2 regions of the Bradyrhizobium sp. USDA 4486 genome follow, and region 2 is predicted to be linked to the other one. Evidence: predicted binding sites of a transcription regulator. Region 2 holds the regulator's gene; the other holds the start of a gene.
The links. Region 2 encodes PhoB, which activates phosphate uptake and scavenging genes when phosphate is short. Its sites were predicted from a motif close to TGTCATNNANCTGTCAT; they were not measured.

Region 1: ACVWY3_RS31135 (DUF2794 domain-containing protein) is a predicted target of PhoB. The motif match lies at 4,711-4,727, and genes of this name have one in related genera.

The regions. Positions count from the first base shown of each region.
Region 1 is NZ_JBSRZV010000001.1:6,589,859-6,596,649, forward strand. It holds gene ccmA (heme ABC exporter ATP-binding protein CcmA) at 1-234, opposite strand, end outside; gene acnA (aconitate hydratase AcnA) at 475-3,195, shown strand; gene ACVWY3_RS31130 (DUF1223 domain-containing protein) at 3,414-4,190, shown strand; gene ACVWY3_RS31135 (DUF2794 domain-containing protein) at 4,791-5,162, shown strand; gene ACVWY3_RS31140 (N-acetyltransferase family protein) at 5,263-5,793, opposite strand; gene ACVWY3_RS31145 (Bax inhibitor-1/YccA family protein) at 6,083-6,791, opposite strand, start outside.
Region 2 is NZ_JBSRZV010000001.1:6,834,970-6,841,760, reverse strand. It holds gene ACVWY3_RS32265 (GcrA family cell cycle regulator) at 152-664, shown strand; gene phoB (phosphate regulon transcriptional regulator PhoB) at 766-1,473, opposite strand; gene phoU (phosphate signaling complex protein PhoU) at 1,496-2,212, opposite strand; gene pstB (phosphate ABC transporter ATP-binding protein PstB) at 2,224-3,042, opposite strand; gene pstA (phosphate ABC transporter permease PstA) at 3,039-3,884, opposite strand; gene pstC (phosphate ABC transporter permease subunit PstC) at 3,886-4,875, opposite strand; gene pstS (phosphate ABC transporter substrate-binding protein PstS) at 4,996-6,009, opposite strand; gene ACVWY3_RS32230 (ATP-binding protein) at 6,154-6,791, opposite strand, start outside.

The sequences.
Region 1 (6,791 bases), 250 kb from region 2:
GCCGAGATAGTGGCACTGCTCGGGCAGCGTCATGTCGGCGTCGGCCCCGTCCAGTACGATCGTGCCCCCGGCCGGAACGAGCAGGCCGGCGATCAGCCGCAGCAGCGAGGTCTTGCCCGAGCCGTTGCGGCCGACCACCGCCACGGCCTCGCCGGAAACGGCCTCGAAATCGAGCCCGGCAAACACCTCCCGGCCGCCGCGCACGCAGGTGACCCCTCGCCCCGACAACTGCATCTTGCCTGGTATCAACCCGTCCAATGCCGGGCCTCAGGAAAACTTGGGGTAGCGCATCAGAATTTTTGGCTCGCGACTTGCTGGGTTCGATTGTGGCTGTGGCGGCGCGGTTAGAAAGCTTCTATAAGCCCGGAACTACTTGATGCAGCAACTCAACCTGCCCCTGCAAGCGACCCAGCCTGCTACGCTGACGGTGTTAAAATACCCTGCCGGGTATAACTAACAATTGGGATTTCCTACATGACCTCGCTCGACAGCTTCAAATGCAAAAAGACCCTCAAGGTCGGCGCCAAGACCTATGTCTATTACAGCCTGCCCACGGCCGAGAAGAATGGTCTGAAGGGAATTTCGAAACTTCCCTATTCGATGAAGGTCCTGCTCGAGAACCTCCTGCGCAACGAGGACGGCCGCTCGGTCAAGAAGGAAGACATCGTCGCGGTGTCGAAGTGGCTGCGCAAGAAGTCGCTGGAGCATGAGATCGCCTTCCGCCCGGCCCGCGTGCTGATGCAGGATTTCACCGGCGTTCCGGCCGTGGTCGACCTGGCTGCCATGCGCAACGCGATGCAGAAGCTCGGCGGCGATGCCGAGAAGATCAACCCCTTGGTCCCCGTCGATCTCGTCATCGACCACTCCGTGATCGTGAACTTCTTCGGCGACAACAAGGCTTTCGCCAAGAACGTCACGGAAGAGTACAAGCAGAACCAGGAGCGCTACGAGTTCCTGAAGTGGGGCCAGAAGGCATTCTCGAACTTCTCCGTCGTGCCGCCCGGCACCGGCATCTGCCACCAGGTCAATCTCGAATATCTCTCCCAGACGGTCTGGACCAAGAAGGAGAAGATGACGGTCGGCAAGAAGACCGGCACCTTCGAGGTCGCATATCCTGACTCGCTGGTCGGCACCGACTCCCACACCACCATGGTCAACGGTCTCGCCGTGCTCGGCTGGGGCGTCGGCGGCATCGAGGCGGAAGCCTGCATGCTCGGCCAGCCGCTGTCGATGCTGCTGCCCAACGTCGTCGGCTTCAAGCTGAAGGGCGCGATGAAGGAAGGCGTCACCGCGACCGACCTCGTGCTGACCGTGACGCAGATGCTGCGCAAGCTCGGCGTGGTCGGCAAATTCGTCGAATTCTTCGGCCCGGGCCTCGACAATCTCTCCGTCGCCGACAAGGCGACCATCGCCAACATGGCGCCCGAATACGGCGCGACCTGCGGCTTCTTCCCGGTCGACGCCGCCGCGATCGACTATCTCAAGACCTCCGGCCGCGCACCCGCGCGCGTGGCGCTGGTGCAGGCCTATGCCAAGGCGCAGGGCCTGTTCCGCACTGCCAAGTCGGCCGATCCGGTGTTCACGGAAACGCTGACGCTCGACCTCGCCGACGTCGTGCCGTCGATGGCCGGTCCGAAGCGTCCCGAAGGCCGCATCGCGCTGCCCTCGGTCGCCGAAGGTTTCTCGCTCGCGCTCGGCACCGAGTACAAGAAGGCCGAGGAGCCCAAGAAGCGCTTCGCCGTCGAAGGCAAGAACTACGAGATCGGCCATGGCGACGTCGTCATCGCCGCCATCACCTCCTGCACCAACACCTCGAATCCGAGCGTCTTGATCGGCGCGGGCCTGCTGGCGCGCAACGCCGCTGCGAAGGGCCTCAAGGCCAAGCCGTGGGTGAAGACCTCGCTCGCCCCGGGCAGCCAGGTGGTCGCCGGCTATCTCGCCGATTCGGGTCTGCAGAAGGATCTCGACAAGGTCGGCTTCAATCTGGTCGGCTTCGGCTGCACCACCTGCATCGGCAATTCCGGTCCGCTGCCGGAGGAGATCTCGAAGTCGATCAACGAGAACGGCATCGTCGCCGCGGCCGTGCTCTCCGGTAACCGCAACTTTGAAGGCCGCGTCTCGCCGGACGTGCAGGCGAACTATCTCGCCTCGCCGCCGCTGGTGGTCGCGCATGCGCTCGCCGGCAGCGTCACCAAGAACCTCGCCGTCGAGCCGCTCGGCGAAGGCAAGGACGGCAAGCCGGTGTACCTCAAGGACATCTGGCCGACGACGAAGGAGATCAACGCCTTCATGAAGAAGTTCGTGACCTCGTCGATCTTCAAGAAGAAGTATGCCGACGTGTTCAAGGGCGACGCCAACTGGCGCAAGATCAAGACGGTCGAGAGCGAGACCTATCGCTGGAACATGTCGTCGACCTATGTGCAGAACCCGCCCTATTTCGAAGGCATGAAGAAGGAGCCGGAGCCGATCACCGACATCGTCGAGGCACGCATCCTCGCCATGTTCGGCGACAAGATCACCACCGACCACATCTCGCCGGCCGGTTCGATCAAGCTCACCTCGCCCGCGGGCAAATATCTCAGCGAGCACCAGGTGCGCCCGGCCGACTTCAACCAGTACGGCACGCGCCGCGGCAACCATGAAGTGATGATGCGCGGCACCTTCGCCAACATCCGTATCAAGAACTTCATGCTGAAGGGTGCGGACGGGAATATTCCGGAAGGCGGCCTGACAAAACACTGGCCCGACGGCGAGCAGATGTCGATCTACGACGCCGCGATGAAGTACCAGCAGGAGCAGGTGCCGCTCGTCGTGTTCGCCGGCGCCGAATACGGCAACGGCTCCTCGCGCGACTGGGCTGCGAAGGGCACGCGTCTGCTTGGGGTACGCGCCGTGATCTGCCAGAGCTTCGAGCGCATCCATCGCTCCAATCTGGTCGGCATGGGCGTTCTGCCGCTGACCTTCGAGGAAGGCACCTCATGGCAGTCGCTCGGCCTGAAGGGCGACGAGAAGGTCACGCTGCGTGGCCTCGTCGGCGACCTCAAGCCGCGCCAGAAGCTGACCGCGGAGATCGTCTCCGGTGACGGTTCGTTGCAGCGCGTTTCGCTGCTCTGCCGCATCGATACGCTGGACGAGCTCGACTACTACCGGAACGGCGGCATCCTGCACTACGTGCTGCGCAAGCTCGCGGCGTAAGCGCGGATTTGTGAACGATGGCTCACTGCGAAGTGAGTAGAAGGTTAAGCGAAGGCGGCCTATCACAAGGCCGCCTTCGCGCGTTTGCGGCATGCTTCGGATGGGCTCGCCCGGCGGAAATTCCGCCCTGGACGATTGAACATGCCGCACCCCGTAAGATTACGGTGACCATCAGGCGATAAGCTTCCCCCAACGACTGACGATGTGTGACGTTCGACATGACGACAATGACGGCTTCTAATCTGGTTTCGCGCTGGTCCGGTGCACTCTGGTCGGGAGCGCTCAGCATCTGCGCCATCGTCGCCATCATCCGTCCCGCCCACGCCGATCCGCGCGCCGTTGTCGAATTGTTTACCTCGCAGGGCTGCTCGTCCTGCCCGCCCGCCGACAAGATCATCGGCGATCTCTCCAGCGATCCCTCGATCATCGCCCTGAGCATGCCGATCGATTATTGGGACTATCTCGGCTGGAAGGACACGTTGGCGGATTCGCGTTTCTCGGCGCGGCAGCGCGCCTATTCACGCATGCGCGGCGACCGCGAGGTCTACACGCCGCAGGTCGTCGTGAATGGCTCGGCGCATGTCATCGGCAGCGATCGTGCCGGCATCGAGAATGCGATCGGCAAGACCGACAAGAGCAGCGGCGTGATGAGCGTGCCGGTGACGATGTCGCTCTCGGGCAAGCAGATCAACGTGTCGGTGGCCGCGAGCAAGGAGCCGGCGGTCTCGCGTGGCGAGGTCTGGATCTGCTCGGTCGCCAAATCGGTGCCGATCTCGATCAGCCGCGGCGAAAATCGCGGACAGCAGATCACCTACCACAACGTGGTGCGCAATTTGCTCAAGGTCGGCGACTGGACCGGCAGTTCGGAAAGCTGGACCGTGCCGCTCGAGAACCTCGCGCGGGACGGCGTCGACGGCGCGGTGGTCTATGTCCAGGACGGCAGCCGCGACAAGCCCGGTCCGATGCTGGGCGCGGCGTACACGTCGCTGCATTGATTCGCTCTCGCGTCGTGCTCTGCTCTCAACCCTCATGGTGAGGGGGCGCGTCAGGGCCGTCTCGAACCATGCTGGCCCCGCTGATGCAGCTCGGCCTTTCATCCTTGGAGACGCCGCTTCGCGGCTCCTCAGGTGAGGAGAGAGTATCTTCGCGCGGATGTTTCGAGAGAATTCGTCGCGCCAGAAACAATCCGACACAAACAAAAAAGGACCAACTTGCGTTGGCCCTCCTTGTCGCGCGTACAGACCCGATCCTGTTCGACCCCGGGGGGCTGGGGGCTGAGGAATCCGGAACCGAAAGGACCGGGCCAACGCACACGAATCTTTTCGCAGTGCAGGGCGGCGGGCGCTGGGCGGAAAAGCGGCGACAGTATGATTCCTGCTAACGATCCCGTGACGGTTTGCCGCGACAGAGTTCCACTTTTGCGTGTGGGATTGTTCGCACCCGATCGGATCGGTTGAGCCCCGACGTCCTTTCCGAGTTCCTGCAACGGCCCTTGCGGCGAGGACCGGTTGGCGCAATCATGCGATTGTCATGATCCGCGGTTCCGGGGACGGTTTCGCGGGCACGATGGTGCTGTGCGATGAGGAGGCGCTCCCATGAACCTGACGTCGGAGGATGCCGATCCGAGCGAGCAGCGCGCGGCGGCGCGGCCCGCCGCGGCGAACGCGCAGCCGAGCCGGGTGACGTTCAACCGGCTCGAACTGCATCGTATTCTCAATCTCTACGGCCGCATGGTCGCTGACGGCGAGTGGCGCGACTATGCCATCGACTTCCTGAAGGACCGCGCCGTGTTCTCGGTCTATCGCCGCGCCTCGGAAGTGCCGATCTACCGCATCGAGAAGGACCCGCGCCTCGCGCGCAAGCAGGGCATGTACAGCGTGATCTCGGCCACCGGCCTGATCCTGCGCCGCGGCCACGAGCTCGAGCGCGTGCTGCTGGTGATCGATCGCAAGCTGGCGGTGGTCTAACCGCGCGACCGGTGCCGTAGGGTGCAAAGCGCCGTGCCCACGTTCTTTCTCTATCGCCGCGCCTGGTGGGCACGCTATCGCTTTGCCCACCCTACGAGACCTACTTCCCCGGCACCGTCTTCGCGCCCTCGCCGAGGTCGCGTTGCATCATCACCGTATCCAGCCAGCGGCCGAATTTCAGCCCGACATTGGGATGGGTGCCGATCATCTTGAAGCCGCCCCTGGTGTGCACGCCGATCGAGCCCGCATTGGCGGAATCGCCGATCACCGCGATCATCTGGCGGAAGCCGCGCGCCTCGCATTCGGTGATCAGCCGGTCCAGCAGCAGCGAGCCGATGCCGCGGCGATGGAAGCTCGGATCGAGATAGATCGAGTTCTCGACCGTGAAGCGATAGGCCGGGCGTGGCCGATAGGCGCCGGCATAGGCATAGCCGGCAATGCGGCCGTCGAGCACGGCGACGAGATAGGGATAGCCGCCGTCGATCAGCGCGCGGTAACGGCGCGTCATCTCGGCAAGGTCGGGCGGATCCAGCTCGAACGTCGCGGTGCCCTCGCGGACAGCCTGCTGGTAGATGGCGGTGATGGCGGGAAGGTCGGCCTCAGTGGTGGGCCTGATATCGGGTGCGGACATGGCCGCAGACTCTAGAGGCTTCGCCCGGTTGCTGGAAGAGGTTCCGCCGCTTCTTCACCCGGTCATTGCTCCACTTGCTCCGCCGCCATTCCCCGCGAAGGCGGGGGAATCCAGTGCGCCGCGGCCTCTCGGTCAATCACGACTGCATCCGGAAGACTGGATCGCCCGCCCCAGTGCGCAATTGCGCACAAGGCGGGCGATGACGCCGCGTATGTGGCTGCTACCGGCCCAAAAACAAAAGCCCCGGCCTTTCGGCCGGGGCTCGTGCCCGTTCTCTCGGGTCTGGCGCTTAGTCGCGCTGGCCGAGGAGCTGCAGCAGCAGCGTGAACAGGTTGATGAAGTTCAGGTACAGGGACAGTGCGCCGGTGATGGCCGCGCGCTCCGCGATGTCACCGCCGGCCGAAGCGTAGCCGTAGATGTAGTCGTTCTTCAGCCGCTGGGTATCCCAGGCAGTGAGGCCCGCGAACACCAGCACGCCGACCACCGACACGATGAACTGCAGCATCGAGCTCGCCAGGAACAGGTTCACCAGGCTCGCGATGATGATGCCGATCAGGCCCATGAACAGGAACGAGCCCATGCCGGTCAGGTCACGACGCGTGGTGTAGCCATAGAGGCTCAGTGCACCGAAGGTCGCCGCGGTGATGAAGAACACCCGCACGATCGAGGTGTGGGTGAACACCAGGAAGATCGACGACAGCGAGATGCCCATCAGCGCCGAGAACACCCAGAACAGGATCTGGGCGGTCGAGGGAGCGAGACGGTTGATGCCTGCCGAGATCACGAACACCATCGCGAGCGGCGCGAGCATGAACAGCCACTTCAGGGGGCTGACGAACATCGCGTAGCCGAACGGCGTCAGGAACAGCTTGCCGACGCGGACGGCGTCCGCGGTCGGGACGTCCGTCACGGCAGCCATATAGACACCGAGCGCGGCCAGGCCGGTGATGGCAAGGCCAATGCTCATGTAATTGTAGATGCGCAGCATGTAGGCGCGC
Region 2 (6,791 bases):
CCCAAGAGTCCTCATGTACCGGCGTAAACGTTCGGGCGCACCTTGTGTGCCCGGCGAGCCTTAAGGGATTCTGGCGGCACGGGTTTTTCAAGGCTTAGGCATTCGCTGTGAGGCCCCAGGATGGCTGGCCGGCAGCGAGGGAAAGGGTGCAATGACGGTTTTGACCTGGTCCGATGATCGCGTCGAGCAGCTGAAGAAGCTCTGGGAGGCCGGACTTTCGGCCAGCCAGATCGCGGCCGAGCTCGGCAATGTGACCCGCAATGCCGTGATCGGCAAAGTGCACAGGCTCGGCCTGTCCGGCCGCGCCAAGAGCCCCTCGTCGGCCGCGCCCCGGCCGCGCAAGGCGCGTCCCGCGCAGCACATGATGCGCGTGAGCCGCCCGATCTCGCGCGGCAACACCGCGCTGGCGCAGGCCTTCGAGGTCGAGGTGGAGGCCGAGCCGGTCACCTACGACAACGTGGTGCCGATGAGCCAGCGGCTGTCGCTCCTGGAGCTGAACGAGGCGACCTGCCACTGGCCGGTCGGCGATCCATCGAGCCCGGATTTCTTCTTCTGCGGCGGCAAGGCGCTCTCCGGCCTGCCCTATTGCGCGCAGCACTCGCGCGTCGCCTACCAGCCGGCGGCGGATCGCCGCCGCGCGCCCGCGAAGCCGGGCACGCGCTGAGCACTGCTTCAACGACATCGTCCCGGCACGCGGCCGGGACGATCCGAAGCAAAAAAGCGCGCCGCTCGGCACGCTTTTATTTTGCTCGCTTGCAGCCGTTCTTACGTCTGCTCCGCTTTCGCGAAGCGATCGTCCAGCGCGTAGCCGGCGCCGCGGACGGTGCGGATCGGGTCCTGCTCGCGGCCGAGATTGAGCAGCTTGCGCAGACGGCCGATATGCACGTCGACGGTGCGTTCGTCGATGTAGATGTCGCGGCCCCAGACGCTGTCGAGCAGCTGCTCGCGCGAGAACACGCGGCCGGGGTGCTCGAGGAAGAACTCCAGCAGGCGATATTCGGTCGGACCGAGATCGATCGGCCGGCCCGAGCGCGCGACGCGACGCTTGTCGCGGTCGAGCTCGATGTCGCCATAGGCGAGCACGGTTGCGAGCCGCTCCGGGCTCGCGCGCCGCAAGAGGCCCTTCACGCGCGCCAGCAGCTCCGGCACGGAGAACGGCTTGACGATGTAATCGTCGGCGCCGGTCGCAAGACCCCGCACCCGCTCGCTCTCCTCGCCGCGCGCGGTCAGCATGATGATCGGAAGCTGCTTGGTCTCCGGGCGGGTGCGCAGCCGTCGGCACAGCTCGATGCCGGAGAGGCCCGGCAGCATCCAGTCGAGCACGATCAGGTCGGGGATGTGCTCCTTGAGACGGGTGTCGGCGTCGTCACCGCGCATCACCGTCTCGACGTCATAGCCATCGCCTTCGAGGTTGTAGCGAAGCAGCTCGGTGAGAGCTTCCTCGTCTTCAACCACCATAATGCGCGCGCCCATGGTGTCGTCGCTCCTTGACTCTTCAGCTATTCGGGATCGTCGTGGCAAAGGTCGTCATGTCACCCTTCGGCCGCTTGTCGGTGATCGCCTGGCCCTCGATCATGTAGAACACGGTCTCGGCGATGTTGGTGGCATGGTCACCGATGCGCTCGATGTTCTTGGCGCAGAACATCAGGTGAATGCAGAACGAGATGTTGCGCGGATCCTCCATCATATAGGTGAGAAGCTCGCGGAACAGAGAGGTGCAGATGGCGTCGACTTCCTCGTCGCCCTTCCACACCGCCATCGCCGCCGGCAGGTCGTGCGCGGCATAGGCGTCCAGCACCGACTTGACCTGCTGCTGCACGAGGTCGGTCATGTGCTCGAGGCCGCGGAACAGCTTCAGCGGATGAAAGTCCGTCTCCAGCGCCGCGACGCGCTTGCCCATGTTCTTGGCGAGATCGCCGATGCGCTCGAGATCGGTGGCGACGCGCATGGCGCCGACGATCTCGCGCAGGTCCACCGCCATCGGCTGGCGGCGGGCGATGGTGAGCACGGCGCGCTCCTCGATCTTCTTCTGGAGCGCGTCGATCTCGGCGTCGGTCGCGACCACGCGCTGGCCGAGCACGACGTCGCGACGGATCAGCGCGTCGACGGAATCGACGATCATGCGCTCGGCGAGGCCGCCCATCTCGGCGACCAGGCGGGTGAGCTCCTGGAGGTCGGTGTCGAAGGCCTTTGCGGTATGTTCAGAACCCATATCCCGTCTCCTCAGCCGAACCGGCCGGTGATGTAATCCTGCGTGCGCCGATCGCTCGGCGAAGTGAATATCTTGCTGGTATCGTCGAACTCGATCAACTCGCCGAGATACATGAAGGCGGTCTTGTCGGAGACGCGGGCCGCCTGCTGCATGTTGTGGGTGACGATCGCGATCGTGTAGTTCTCGGACAGCTCCTGGATCAGCTCTTCGACCTTGGCGGTCGAGATCGGGTCGAGCGCCGAGCAGGGCTCGTCGAACAGGATCACCTCGGGCCGCACCGCGACGGTGCGGGCGATGCAGAGGCGCTGCTGCTGGCCGCCGGAGAGCGAGAGGCCGGACGCATTGAGCTTGTCCTTGACCTCGTTCCACAGCGCGCCGCCGCGCAGCGCCTTCTCGACGCGGTCGTCCATCTCGGACTTCGAGATCTTCTCATAGAGACGGATGCCAAACGCGATGTTCTCGTAGATCGTCATCGGGAACGGCGTCGGCTTCTGGAACACCATGCCGACGCGGGCGCGCAGCAGGTTGAGGTCCAGCTTGGGGTCGAGGATGTTGGTCTGGTCGAGCATCAGCTGGCCGGTGGCGCGCTGGCCCGGGTAGAGGTCGTACATCCGGTTGAAGATGCGCAGTAGGGTCGACTTGCCGCAGCCCGACGGGCCGATGAACGCCGTGACGCGATTGGTGCCGAGCGTCAGGTTGATGTTCTTCAGCGCGTGGTGCTCGCCGTAATAGAAGTTGAGGTTGCGCACCGTCACCTTGGCCGGGGCCTCGGGCAGCGGCTGCGAGCCGTGCTGAACGGGCGTACTGACGGTAACTGACATATCGCTCATTTTGCGGTCCTCTCGGCGCTCAGGATGCGCGCGCCAATGTTCAGGGCAAGCACGGTCAACGTGATCAGCAGGGCGCCGCTCCAGGCGAGCTGCTTCCAGTAGGCATAGGGGCTCTGCACGAAGTTGTTGATGGTCACCGGCAGGTTGGCCATCGTCTTGTTCAGGCTCAGGCTGAAGAACTGGTTCGACAGCGCGGTGAAGAGCAGCGGCGCGGTCTCGCCGGCGACGCGGGCGGTGGCCAGCATCACGCCGGTGATGAGGCCCGAGCGCGCCGCGCGATAGGCGATGCGCTTGATCACCAGCGAGCGCGGCAGACCGAGCGCGGAGGCAGCCTCGCGCAATGCGTTCGGCACCAGCAGCAGCATGTCCTCGGTCGTGCGCAGCACCACCGGAATGACGATCACGGCGAGCGCGAGGCAGCCGGCGATGGCCGAGAAGCCGCGCATCGGCACCACGACCGCGCCGTAGATGAACAGGCCGATGATGATCGAGGGCGCCGACAGCAGGATGTCGTTGATGAAACGGATCACCGAGGTCAGCTTGTCGTTGCGGCCGTACTCGGCGAGATAGGTGCCCGCGAACAGGCCGAGCGGCGCGCCGATGCCGACGCCGAGCGCGGTCATGATCAGCGAGCCGACGATGGCGTTGAGGAGGCCGCCCTCGGTCGAGCCGGGCGGCGGGGTGTTTTCGGTGAAGACCTGGAGGTTGAGCCCGGTCAGGCCGTTGTAGAGCAGCGTCAGCAGGATCAGCGCGAGCCAGGTGACGCCGAAGGCGGCGGCGGCAAGGCAGAGCGCACGGATGACGATGTCCATGCGGCGGCGGCGTGCGTAAATCGGGTTCATGTTACTTCCCCGCCTTCTTTTCGAGACGCAGCAGCATCAGGCGCGCGGCGGCGAGCACGAAGAACGTGAGCACGAACAGCAGGAGGCCGAGAAGGATCAGGCCGGACTGGTGCAGGCCGTCGCTTTCGGCGAACTCGGACGCGATCGCCGCCGAGATCGTGGTGCCCGGGGCGAAGATCGACGAGGAGATGCGGAACGAGTTGCCGATGATGAAGGTCACCGCCATGGTCTCGCCGAGCGCGCGGCCGAGCGCCAGCATGACGCCGCCGATGACGCCGACGCGGGTGTAGGGGATCACCACGCTGCGGACGACTTCCCAGGTGGTGCAGCCGACGCCGTAGGCCGCTTCCTTCAGCACCGGCGGCACCGTCTTGAACACGTCGACCGAGATCGAGGTGATGAAGGGCAGCACCATGATGGCGAGGATCAGCGAGGCATTGAACAGGCTGAGATAGGACGGGGGACCGGCGAAGATCGCGCCGAGCACGGGGATGCCGTCGGAGATCTTGATCATGAACGGCTGGTAGGTGTTGGCCAGGAACGGGCCCAGCACGAAGAAGCCCCACATGCCGTAGATGATCGAGGGGATGCCGGCGAGCAGCTCGATTGCCATGCCGATCGGGCGGCGCGCCCATTGCGGGCACAGCTCGGTGAGGAAGATGGCGATGCCGAGACCGACCGGAATGGCGATCAGCATCGCGATGAACGAGGTGACGAGCGTGCCGTAGATCGGGCCGAGCGCGCCGAGCACGGGGGGATCTGCCGACGGCGCCCAGCGCTGCGTCCACAGGAACGAGAGGCCGTATTCCTTCATCGCCGGGAAGGCACCGACGATCAGCGAAACGATGATGCCGCCGAGGATCAGCAGCACGGAGATCGCGCTGAGCCGCGTGATCCAGTAGAAGGTGAGGTCACCGAGCTTGAACGCGCTCAACGCCTTGGCGCGATCGTACGGTCCGGCGGCATCAACTACATTGCTCTCGACAGCCATCTCTGCCACGCCGATCCCCTGTACCTGTTTATATACGCTTGTTGTCGGTGCTGCGCTCCGGATGCAGCGCGAGGCCGATCCGGAGCGGACGTCTTTGAGGTCCCGGCAATCGAGAGCGCCTTAGCTCTTAATGTCGGCCGACCAGGTCTTCTCGATCAGCTTCACGACGCTCTCGGGCATCGGGATGTAGTCGAGCTCCTCGGCGGCCTTGGCGCCGTTCTTGAACGCCCAGGTGAAGAATTTGATGGCTTCCTTCGACGCCGCCTTATCCGCCGGCTCCTTGTGCATCAGGATGAAGGTCGCCGCGGTGATCGGCCAGGACTTGTCGCCGGGCTGGTCGGTCAGGATGACGTAGTAGCCGGGAGCCTTGGCCCAGTCGGCGTTGGAAGCAGCCGCCTGGAAGGCTTCGACGGTCGGCTGAACCGTCTTGCCGGCCTTGTTGATTAGGGCGGTGTAGGTCAGCTTGTTCTGCTTGGCATAGGCGTACTCGACATAGCCGATCGAGTTCTTGGTCTGGCTGATGTTGCCCGACACGCCTTCGTTGCCCTTGGCGCCGACGCCGACCGGCCACTCGACCGCGGTGCCCTCACCGACCTTGCTCTTCCAGTCCGCGCTGGCCTTGGAGAGATAGTTGGTGAAGTTGAAGGTGGTGCCCGAGCCGTCCGAGCGGCGGACCACGGTGATGGCATCCGACGGCAGCTTCACGTTCGGATTGAGCTTCTTGATCGCGGCGTCGTCCCACTTGGTGATCTTGCCGAGATAGATGTTGGCAAGGGTCTCACCGTCGAACACCAGCTCGCCGGCCTTGACGCCCTCGATATTGACGACGGGAACGATCGCGCCCATCACCATCGGCCACTGGACGAGGCCGTCCTTCTCGAGCTGCTCTGCCTTGAGCGGCGCGTCGCTGGCGCCGAAGGTCACGGTCTTGGCCTGGATCTGCTTGATGCCGCCGCCCGAGCCGATCGACTGATAGTTCAGACCGTTGCCGGTCTCCTTCTTGTAGGCGTCAGCCCATTTCGAATAGATCGGGAACGGGAAGGTCGCACCGGCACCCGTGATGTCGGCAGCAAAGGCTGCCGTCGTCGTTGCGGCGACCAAGCCAGCAGCGACGATAGTTTTGATGAAATTCATGCTGGTCTCCATACAGGGGAACGAAGCGCCATCCGCGCCCGATCGCGCTCCCCGCGCCGCCCCTTTAGGAGCGGTCGGCTGTGCTTTTACGAAGGTTTCGTGACAGTTGGATGACACCACCAAGCGACTGGAATCGCTTTGATTTCAGCTCTGTGTCAGGTTCTTCACCTGAGGAAAACAGGCGGTGAAGGTGGCGCCCTGCCGGGGCACACTTTCGATCAAAAGCCGCCCGCGATGACGGTTAAGAATATGTTTGACCAGCGATAATCCGAGCCCGGTCCCGCCCTGCGAGCGGCTGTCGCCGACGTCGACCCGGTAGAACCGCTCGGTCAGGCGCGGCAGGTGCTCGGGCGCGATGCCGGGACCGAAATCGCGCACAAGGACCCGGATTTCCTGGGTTCCATCCGTGTCTGCCGGAACCGTCAGCGACACGATGACCCGGCCGCCCGAGGCGCCGTATTTGAGCGCGTTCTCGATCAGGTTCTCGAACAGGCGCAGCAGCTCCTCGCGATCGCCCGCGATCATGACGGGGGTCTCCGGCAGATGGGTCTCGACCTCGACCTGGCGCTCCCGCGCCAGCGGCTCCAGCCCGTCGGCGACCTGGAAGATGATCGGCAGCAGGTCGACCAGCGTGTCGGGCCGCACATGGGCCGACAATTCGACCCGCGACAGCGAGAGCAGATCGTCGATCAGGCGCGCCATGCGGGTGGCTTGGTTGTGCATGATGCCGAGAAAGCGCTCGCGTGCTTTCGGATCGTCCTTGGCCTGGCCCTGCAGCGTGT